Regions from separate parts of the Janthinobacterium sp. GW823-FHT03B06 genome, predicted to be linked through region 1. Evidence: predicted binding sites of a transcription regulator. Region 1 holds the regulator's gene; each other region holds the start of a gene.
The links. Region 1 encodes FNR, which switches genes on or off when oxygen is low (the NO sensors DNR and NnrR bind a similar motif). Its sites were predicted from a motif close to TTGATNNNNATCAA; they were not measured.
Positions count from the first base shown of each region.

Region 2: a site for FNR is predicted at 1,964-1,977, ahead of AC1RBA_RS04260 (serine protein kinase). Genes of this name have one in related genera too.
Region 3: a site for FNR is predicted at 1,654-1,667, ahead of cydD (thiol reductant ABC exporter subunit CydD). Genes of this name have one in related genera too.

Region 1 covers NZ_JBXAJE010000003.1:723,607-726,884, forward strand. The annotation lists gene AC1RBA_RS14325 (response regulator) at 1-1,457, opposite strand, end outside; gene fnr (fumarate/nitrate reduction transcriptional regulator Fnr) at 1,697-2,455, shown strand; gene AC1RBA_RS14335 (FixH family protein) at 2,582-3,106, opposite strand; gene ccoG (cytochrome c oxidase accessory protein CcoG) at 3,253-3,278, opposite strand, start outside.
Region 2 covers NZ_JBXAJE010000001.1:913,940-917,217, forward strand. The annotation lists gene AC1RBA_RS04245 (catalase) at 1-163, shown strand, start outside; gene AC1RBA_RS04250 (hypothetical protein) at 246-578, opposite strand; gene AC1RBA_RS04255 (chymotrypsin family serine protease) at 728-1,906, opposite strand; gene AC1RBA_RS04260 (serine protein kinase) at 2,148-3,278, shown strand, end outside.
Region 3 covers NZ_JBXAJE010000011.1:123,732-127,009, reverse strand. The annotation lists gene AC1RBA_RS26260 (hypothetical protein) at 1-13, opposite strand, end outside; gene AC1RBA_RS26255 (PEP-CTERM sorting domain-containing protein) at 173-739, opposite strand; gene AC1RBA_RS26250 (GbsR/MarR family transcriptional regulator) at 1,042-1,593, opposite strand; gene cydD (thiol reductant ABC exporter subunit CydD) at 1,731-3,278, shown strand, end outside.

The sequences.
Region 1 (3,278 bases):
GGCTCGACGGCAATCGCCAGTTCCAGCTCCTTTTCGCCCGCGTTCATCGTCATCGTCGTGGCCAGCGTGTTCATGACCTCGTCGAGGTCGAATTCGACGGGCGACAATTCCATGCGGCGTGCCTCGATCTTCGAATAATCGAGCACGTCGTTGAGGATGCCCAGCAGCGACTGGCCCGCCACGCGCACCATGGTCAGATACTTGCGCTGTTCCGTATCGAGCTTGGTATTGCCCAGCAAATACACCATGCCCAGCACGGCATTGAGGGGCGTGCGGATTTCATGGCTCATGTTGGCCACGAAATCGCTCTTCGCGCGGTTGGCCGCCTCGGCCCGGTCGCGCTCCTGTTCCAGCTCCGCCGCGCGCGATTCGAGCTCCTGCTGCAAGCGGTCGCGCTCGCTCATCAGGCCGTTGAATGCTTCCGTCAGCTCGCCGATCTCGTCGCGCTGCTGCACGGGCACGGGAGTGAAACGGCTGCCGCTGGTGCGCAGCGCCTGCAGGGTGTCGCGCAGGCGCACCAGGGGCGAGAGCAGGCGCACGGTGACCCAGCCCAGCACGGCTGCGGCCAGCAGCGAGGCGAGGATGCTCCACAGCACCAACCGGTACAGCACGCCGTCGAACGGTTCGAAGGCGTCGTCGAGGGGCAGCGAGGCGGCCAGCAGCCAATTTACGGATTTCAGGCGCTTGAAGCTGTTGACGGCCGTGATGCCGCGGCTGTTGGTGCTGACCATGGTGCCTTCGCCATCGTCCTTCAGCAGCCGGGTGGTCGTCAGGTTGGCGTTCGGCAGGCGCGGCTGCAGCAAACGGCTGGTGTCGGGATGCAGCACATAGCGCGGCACGGCGCCGCGCGTGAGGACGAAGTAATAGCCGCTCTTGCCGATCTTTTCCGAGCGCAACCTCCCCAGCAGGTTATCCTTGTACAGGCGCAGCACGCCGATCACCACGCCGGCCACCTGGCCATCGGCGCCCAGCACGGGCGCGACCATCTGCACGATGGGCATGCCGCTCGATTTGCCCAGCATCGGCTCGGTGATCATGGGCTGGCGCGTGCGCAGCACGGTCTGGAAATACTCGCGCTCGGCGACGTTGATGCCGGCGCGCCCCGCCACTTCCGGCATGTCGGCCACGACGGCGCCGTGCGCGTCGAGCACCAGCACGTCGTCGAACAGCACCAGCATCGAGCGGCGCGAATAGTATTCGCGCAATTGGGCGGGCTGGGTGATCAGTTCTGGCGGCTGCTGCCGGGCCGTCAGGGTGACGATCTGCAGCAGCATGCCCAGCTTGTCGTCGAGCTCGGCGGCGGTGCGGCTGATCAGGGACGACTGCTGGCTCAACAGTACCTTGGTGAAATCGTCGCGCATGTGCTGCACCTGGATCATGGTGACCAGCGCGATCATGGCGATCGAGGTCAGGCTGGTGGCCAGCGCGACTTTTGCTTTGATGCCGAGAGGCTTCATGATTTCCTTTTCAGTACCGGGCGGCACAGGCGGCAGATAATGCTGTCAGGAATTTTCCTATCAATACCCCAGCTTGGCAAGCGCCGCCACGCAAATTGCCCTCTCCGCATGGGCTTTTGACGATGTTGCCATATAATTAAAGTCGGAACGTCGTTTATTCAGCGAAATTGCGGTGAAATTGGCACACGGCAACCCTGTATGCAGTAAACTTGTTGTTGCATTTTCTAAAAGGTACCGACATGACTGAAGCGCTACTCACTCCAACCTCGCCCACAGTGACCGTGGAAGCGTTGCGTGCGCGATGCTCGACCTGCAGCATGCATCAATTGTGTCTGCCGATGGGCCTCGACGTGGGCGACATGGACAGACTGGACCAGATCATCGGCCGCCGCCGCAAGATCGTGCGCGGCGCTTCGCTGTTCCGCATCGGCGACTCGTTCCAGAACCTGTATGCGATCCGTCTGGGCCACTTCAAGACCTACCAGATCAATCCGGGCGGCGAAGAGCAGGTGACGGGTTTCCAGATGGCGGGCGAACTGCTGGGCATGGACGCCATCAGCGCCGACCGCCACCACTGTAATGCGGTGGCGCTGGAAGACAGCGAAGTGTGTGAAATCCCGTTTTCCAGCCTGGAACAATTGCTGGGTAATATGCCGACCCTGCTGCGCCATTTCCACCGCATGATGAGCCAGGAAATCACGCGCGAGCAAAGTGTCATGCTGTTGCTGGGCAACATGCAGGCGACGCAGCGTTTTGCCGCCTTTATCGTCAACCTGGCGTCGCGCTATGAAGCGCGCGGCTATTCGGCCAGCAAATTTCAGTTGCGCATGTCGCGCGAGGAAATCGGCAACTACCTGGGCCTGACCATCGAAAGCGTCAGCCGTTTATTGTCGAAATTCAAGAAGGAAGGCTGGCTGCGCGTCTCCAACCGCGAGATCGAGATCTTGCAGCCGGCCAAGCTGAAAGCCATTACGGCCGGTACCGACGTCTGCAAGTAACAGCACCGTCAAAACCTACTGCGCGTCGTGCTTTGCGGCCTGCGATGCTCGCTGTGCTATAGCACAGCTGTGCTTCTCAGCCACAAATCACTGCCGCTCGCTACGGTTTTTTCCCGGCGCTGTACGTTATAGCTCTTCATCCGCGTGCAGCGCGATGCTGCGTTGCACGGGCCAGGTCCAGATGCCGGACAGGCGCCACTCGCGTTTGTCGTTTTCCACCAGCACTTGCCAGCGGCTGCGCTCGAGCATCGGCAGCGCCACGGAAAAATTGCCGGCCGCATCGGGCTGCACCAGCAGCTTGATATCCTTTTCCGGCAGGGTCGCATGCGCCAGGTGCAGCTGCAAAGGCCCCTGGTACGCCTTGCCGAAGCTGTGCACGGAGCCGCTCAGGCGCGCTGCAGCGACGTCATACGACAGGGTCGTATCCATGGCCAGGTCGCTGGCGATCGTGTCGCGCTTCAAATCCTGGTTGATCGCCTTGCCCTGCTTGTAATAGTCGCCCACCACCAGCGCATCGGGCTGCGTAAACGCGATATAGCCCATGAAGCTGCCGACGACCACGGACAGGCCGGGACCGATCATCAGCAGCCATGGCCAGCGGTGTTTGTACCACGGGGCAACGGGAGGTTGCAGTTTCAGACTGTCGGACATTGTGTTCTCCTTGGGGGCGGACCCTTTGGGTCCGCCCCCAGCTTTTGCTTCCGGGTTGAAAATCAAGTGACCCTAACGCATGATTGATGATACCCCTACGGCGAAATAACGGGGTCGGACCCGGAGGGGCCGACCCCAAATCAACATCACCGCGGCACGATGAACACCGCGC
Region 2 (3,278 bases), on a different contig from region 1:
GCTGATGACGCCGGCACAGCAGCAAGCCTTGTTCGACAACACGGCGCGCGCCATCTCGGGCGCTTCGGAGCAAGTCAAGCAACGCCACATCGGCAATTGCACGCTGTGCGACCCCGCCTATGGCGCGGGCGTGGCCGAAGCGATCAGCCGCCTGAGCAAGTAAGGCAGGCTGAAAGGAACCCGGAAGGCCTGGCAACAGGCCTTCCGCCGCAACGATCCGCGGCCAGGCGGCCAGGCCTGCCTGCCTACCAGCGCTGGATATCGATCTGGCCAGTGACGCTCGTTTCCACCGGATAGCCCTCGACCTGCGACGGCACGCGCCGCTTGACGGACGAGTCGCGCAAATACACGACGAGCGCGTCCTTGCCCACGGCCGTGTGTCCCACGCTGACGCCTTCCACGCCGTCGATGGCCATCAGCGCCCGCTCGTTGCGCCGCTTTGCCGCTTCCAGGCGGCCGTGGGGCGCGGCCGGGGTGTACTGCCCCATGCCCTGTCCAGGAATTTCATCCGGTAAGTACGGCATGGCAGCGTCTTCGAAGACGGCATATGGCGATGGTACGAATTTACTGTTTGACATGACAACCCTCCTGAGGCATTCCATGATACACCCGGCCATCCGGCGCTGCAGCGCCGTTCGCCGGGCACAACTATGCATGGCTGCGGCCTCTCATACAATCATCATCGTGCAAAAAGCAGCGTTATGCAAGGCGGCACTTGGCAGCGTGCTCAGGTGTACAAATTGATGTCGAGCGCCGCCACCACGCGCCGCATCTGGTTGGCAAACGTGATGTTGTTGCCGCCCGCAAACAGCAGGCCGACGGGATTGCGCTGCTGGTTCCAGGTCCAGATGGACGAACCCGAATCGCCGCCCGCGCTGAACGCCCCGCTCACGCCCGTGATGGCGATCTGGTCCTGGAACAGCGCGATCCTGCCGCCGCCGTAATTGACGTTGATGGTGGCGCCCAGGCCCGTGATGCGCCCCTGCGTCAATTGCGTCGTGCGGCCGGACTTGCCGACCATCATTCCCAACGCGGGGGCCACCAGCGCATTGCTGATACGGAAGTAGGCGGGCACGCCGCCGCTCAGATAGACCAGTTCGGGCCGCACGCGGTCAGGCCAGGCCCAGCCGGTGGCGCAATCGACGTAATTGACGCCGCCGCTGAAATTGATGGGCACGAAACGCTCGAGCACGGCCACCTGGTCTTGCGGACAACGTCCCCCGTCGATGGGACCAGGCTGCACGATGCAATCGTTGAACACGCCGCCGTTGGAATTGGCCAGCACGTGATTATTGCTCAGGATCATCAAGCGGCCGCTGCGCGGCGCGCTGCGGCCCACGGCCAGGCAGCCGATGGTGCCGGCCGTGATGCGGAAATGCCCGACCGACACGCCGCCCGGCGCCGGACGCAAGCGGAAACGGTGCGGTTGCGCATCGATCACGCCCGTGACGACGATGTTGACGGGCACCTTGTCGCTGGCCACGGCGCGCACGCCCATGGCCCCCACGATGGCGGCCTTGGCGCGGTCGACGGAGGTGGGTTCGGCCACGTACAGGGTCAGGGCCGGCAAGCCCGGCTCGCCGGACGAGCTGTCGCTGGCGCCCTCGCCCAGGCCGATGGACACGCCCTGGATATTGCCGCCGTCGCTGAAGGCATCGGCCGCGCGCACGCCGCCCGCCTGCGAAATGCTTTGGCGCATGCCGTCTTCGATGCTGCGCTTGATTTCCAGCAATTCCATGCTGACGCCGCTCAGGGCCTCGGGTACCTCCGAGACGGACGCGCTCTCGATCGTATGGTCGTCTTCGCCGGGGGCGGCAAACTGGCCGACGGCCTCTTCATCGTCCGCGCTTTGTCCCCTGCCGCTGCCGCCAGGCGGGGCGCTGAAACCATTCTCGTTACCTATCATTATGTTCTCCTCGTGGGTCGTCGCAAGACCAGTGTGGACGTGCCGCGCAGGCCAGTATTGATCTGGATTGAACCGCGCTGACGCATGGCTGCCTTGTCTCAATGGGCGCAGCGAGGATAAAAATAGTTCCCTCGTCAAGGTTGAGCGAGATCAGTCGTGCGGGCAGAGGCAGCGTCGTATACTTGACTGGCAGGCTGGAACTGGGCCTGCACACGGCAGCAACGGTATGGATGGGGAAATAATGACGATTCCTGGTAGGCCACACCAATCCGATGACGACGCGCCTGCGGGCGAGCAAGGCCAGCATGCGGGTTTTGTGCACGGCATGGCGGCCTGGGCGGAAAAACACCGCATCAGTCCGTGGCGTGGCAGTTTTGCCGACTTCATCGAGCAAATCCTGCCCGGCCGCGCGGGCCTGCTGACGCGCAGCGCGCACCAGTATCTGTGGGACATGATGCGCTGGAACGGCCAGACCGACGACAGCGGGCGCTTCCGCTGCCGCCTGTTCGACGACGAGCTGTTCGGCATCGACGAGGCGATCGACCGGGTCGCCGCCTACTTCAAGGCCGCCGCCGCCGGCTCCGAAGTGGGCCGGCGCATGCTGTTGCTGCTGGGCCCGCCATCGGGCGGCAAGTCGACCATGGTGATCTTGCTCAAGCGGGGGCTGGAAGAATACAGCCACAGCAGCGAAGGCGCGCTATATGGCATCGCCGGCTGTCCCGTGCACGAATCGCCGCTGCATCTGGTGCCGCACAGCATGCGCGCCGACTTTCGCGCCAGCTATGATGCCGAACTGCACGGCGAACTGTGTCCCCATTGCCGCGCCCGCCTGGAAGAACAGTACGGGGGCGACTTCCTGCGCATGCCCGTCGAGCGCATCCACCTGTCCGAGGCGGGCCGCTGCGGCATCGGCACGTATGCGCCGCACGATCCCACCACGGCCGACCTGGCCGACCTCGTGGGTTCCGTCGACCTGTCGAAAGTGGCGCAGTACGGCGACGAAGGCGATCCGCGCGCCTGGTCCTGGTCGGGCGCCGTGTATGCGGCCAGCCGCGGCATGCTGGAAATGATCGAAATCCTCAAGGTCAAGCGCGAATTTCTCTACCTGCTGCTGACCCTGACGCAGGAAAAGAATGTCAAGGTGTCGCGCTTCCCCCTGATCTACCTCGATGAAACCATCGTCGCGCACACGAATCTGGCGGAATTTCGCAAGTTCATGCAAGAAAGCGAAAACGAGGCCCTGCTCGACCGCATGGTCATCGTGCAAGTGCCGTACACGCTCAATTACCGCGAAGAAGCGCGCATTTACCGCAAGTTGATCCAGGCGGCAGCGCCCGCCTTCCGCGACGTGCACCTCGATCCGCACGTGCTG
Region 3 (3,278 bases), on a different contig from region 1:
GTTGTTCGTGCATGAGATCTCCCTCGTCGATCAGCAGTGGATGCCGTCGAGCATAGCGAGAGGGATCTAAAAATGGTGTAAAAAGCGTGCCTGGCGCCGCAAGCGCGGCGTAAAGATGCGGCTGGAATGGAGGCGGCAGCGGGCGATGGTGCGCCGCTGCCGCTGGTGATGCTTACTTTCCCTGGCGGCGGCGTGCCAGGAAGCCCAGCAGGCCCAGGCCGGCGAGCAGCATGGCATAGGTTTCAGGTTCCGGCACGGCGGAAATGAAGGCCCTGTAGTTGCTCAGATCCTTGGGCAGGCCTTCCACCGTGAACGTGGTGCCGGCAGCCACTGGCGCGGCCCAGTGGAACACCAGTTCGCCCTGGCCGAAGTGGATGGCCAGATAGTCATAGGCGGCCGCGCTCGTATAGGAATTGACCCCGCCGCTCAAGCCTGCCGTGGTGCCGGCAGTGCAGCCCGAAGTGGCGCTGTCGCAATACGAAACGGCGGCGCCCAGGCTGCTGCCGAACACGCCATTGATGTAGCCCTGGATGTCCGAGGGGCTCTGCGGCACCAGATTATCGTCATAATATTTCACTTCCAATGCCGGTGATGGCGAATAGGTGACGGTGCTGCCGGCGATGACGAAACCGCTGGCCGGCCCCACATCGACCCAGGTGGCCGCTTGCGCTGCACTTGCCAGTACGGTCATTGCGGCCAGCATGGATGCCTTGACGGCAATGCTTTTTATGCTTTTCATGAAAATCCCCTTGTGCTTGAGACAGTTGCTACATCGTGTAGGGATACGCCCCTGCCTGCCGGGGAAGTCATCCCATTGCCCGTTTTTAGCTGCTATTTCCTGCGCGTATTGAGTACGCAAATGCAAGCTTACTCTTGATGTAAATTAATACAATTTTAATAATTCTATTGGTTTGCTTGACAACATCGCATACGGCTATGTATGGATGTGCCAGCGATGGCCAATATAACGTTAGGAAATAGCGTGACAAGACGCGCCAGCTTGTGCTAGCGGCGTCTTGCGTGGGAAGAGGGGGGCGGGTTTCAGTCGCTGTTGTTGCTGACGCCAAACAGGCGATCCTTGGCGTTGAGCAGCTTTTGTACCTTGGCGCCCATTTTCATCAGTTGCGCCATCGATTCGGGCGACAGGCGCTGCAAGTCGTCGAACCAGGTGTTGGCCAGGTCGACCAGTTCATACATTTCGCGCATGCGCTCCTGGGCATATTGATCCACGGGTTCCGTGGCCGGCGCCAGCAGCGCTTCGCGCAGCACCGTCAGGGTCGGGGCCACCTCGCGGCGGCGCCGCTCGGCGGCCACCACGCGGAAGATTTGCCACACGTCGCCCAGCGAGGAAAAATATTCGCGCCGGTCGCCGGGGATGCGCGACTGGCGGATCAAGCCCCAGCCCTGCAATTCCTTCAGGCCGATGCTCACGTTCGAGCGCGAAAAACTCAGGTGCTCCGCGATTTCATCCGCGTGCAAAGGATGCTCCGCGACAAACAACAAGGCGTACACTTGCCCCACCGTGCGGTTAAAGCCCCAGCGGCTGCCCATCTCGCCGAAATGGCTGACGAAGGTCAGGATCAGCGGCGTCATTTGGATATTTTGAGTTTTCATAATTATCTGAATTTTTTCACGCCAAACCGCCAGGGTCAATTGATATATGTCATGTTTCGCAGTATTATACAAAAAATCGAATTTACAGAAAATTCTGAAAACTCAAAAAATATAAGATGACGACCTCGCCACTGTCCTTGCCCCGCTTTATTCTTCCCCGTGCCGCCAGTCTGGCGCAAGGCGGCGCCGCCTTGCTGTGGCTGCCGCAAGCGGCCTTGCTGGCCTGGGCCGTCCAAGCCATGCTCGATGGCGCGCCGTGGCGCGCGGCCCTGTTGCCGGCCGCTGGCGTGCTGCTGCTGGGCATGCTGCGCGCCGGCTGCGAAGCATGGGGCGCGCGGAGCATGTATGCGGCGGCGCGCGCGCACCTGTCCACCTTGCGCGGGCAAGTGGCGCAGGCGCTGGCGCGCCGTTCGCCGCTGGACCGCCAGCGCGCCCAGTCAGGCCAGGCGGCCAGCGTCATCGCCGAGCAGGCCGAAGCCATCGTGCCGTATCTGGTGCGCTACAAGCCGGCGCGCTGGAAAGTCATGCTCGTGCCGCTCGTGATCCTCGCCGTGGTGACGCCGCTGTCGTGGATCGCCGCCTTGATCCTGCTCATCGCCGCGCCCCTGATTCCCGTCTTCATGGCCCTCGTGGGCATGGGCGCGCAGGCGGCCAGCCGCGCGCAGATGGTGGAAATGGGCAGCATGAACGCCTTTCTGCTGGACCGCCTGCGCGGCCTGGCCACCTTGCGCGCGCTCGATGCCGTCGATGCCACGGCCGCGCGGCTGGACGCCTCGTCGCAATCCGTGCGCCGGCGCACGATGGTGGTGCTGCGCATCGCCTTTTTGTCGTCCGCCGTGCTGGAACTGTTTTCCGCGCTGGGCGTGGCCATGGTGGCCGCCTTCATCGGCTTCTCGCTGCTGGGCAGCCTCGATTTCGGCACCTGGGGCCGCGAACTGAGCCTGGGGCAGGGCTTGTTCATCCTGCTGCTGGCGCCCGCGTTCTTCGAGCCGCTGCGCGAGCTGGCCGCCGTCTGGCACGACAAGGCGGCCGGCGAGGCGGGCCTGGCCGGACTGCACGATCTGGCCGCCGAGGGCGTGCCTTTGCCGGGCTTTGGTGCGGAAGTTGCCGCCGTCTCCGCCGCCGCCATGGCGGTGGCGCCGCCGCCTGCCATTGACATCCATCAACTGCGCTTTGCCCATCCCGGCGAAGCGCCCGTGTTCGACGGCTTGGACTTGAGCGTGCGCGCCGGCGAACACGTGGCCCTGCTGGGCGCCAGCGGCGCCGGCAAGACCACCTTGCTGTCCCTGCTGGCCGGCTTGCTGCCCGCCGGCGGCGGCGACATCCGCATCGGCGGCGTGCGCCTGAATGACGGTACCGTCAATACCGTGCGCCAGCGCATGGCCTGGATGGGCCAGCGTCCGCACGTGTTTGCCGCGTCCGTCAGCCAGAACGTGACACTGGGCCGGGCAGGTGCGAACGCCGCGCACGTGACGCAGGCGCTGCACCTGGCCGACCTGACCAGCGTGGCGCAGGCGCAGCCGGCCGTCATGCTCAGCGATGGCGGCCAGGGCTTGTCCGGCGGTGAAGCCGTGCGCCTGGCCTTGGCCCGCGTGGCCGTGCATCCGCATGCGGACTTGTTGCTGGTCGATGAGCCGACGGCCCACCTGGACAGCGAAACGGCG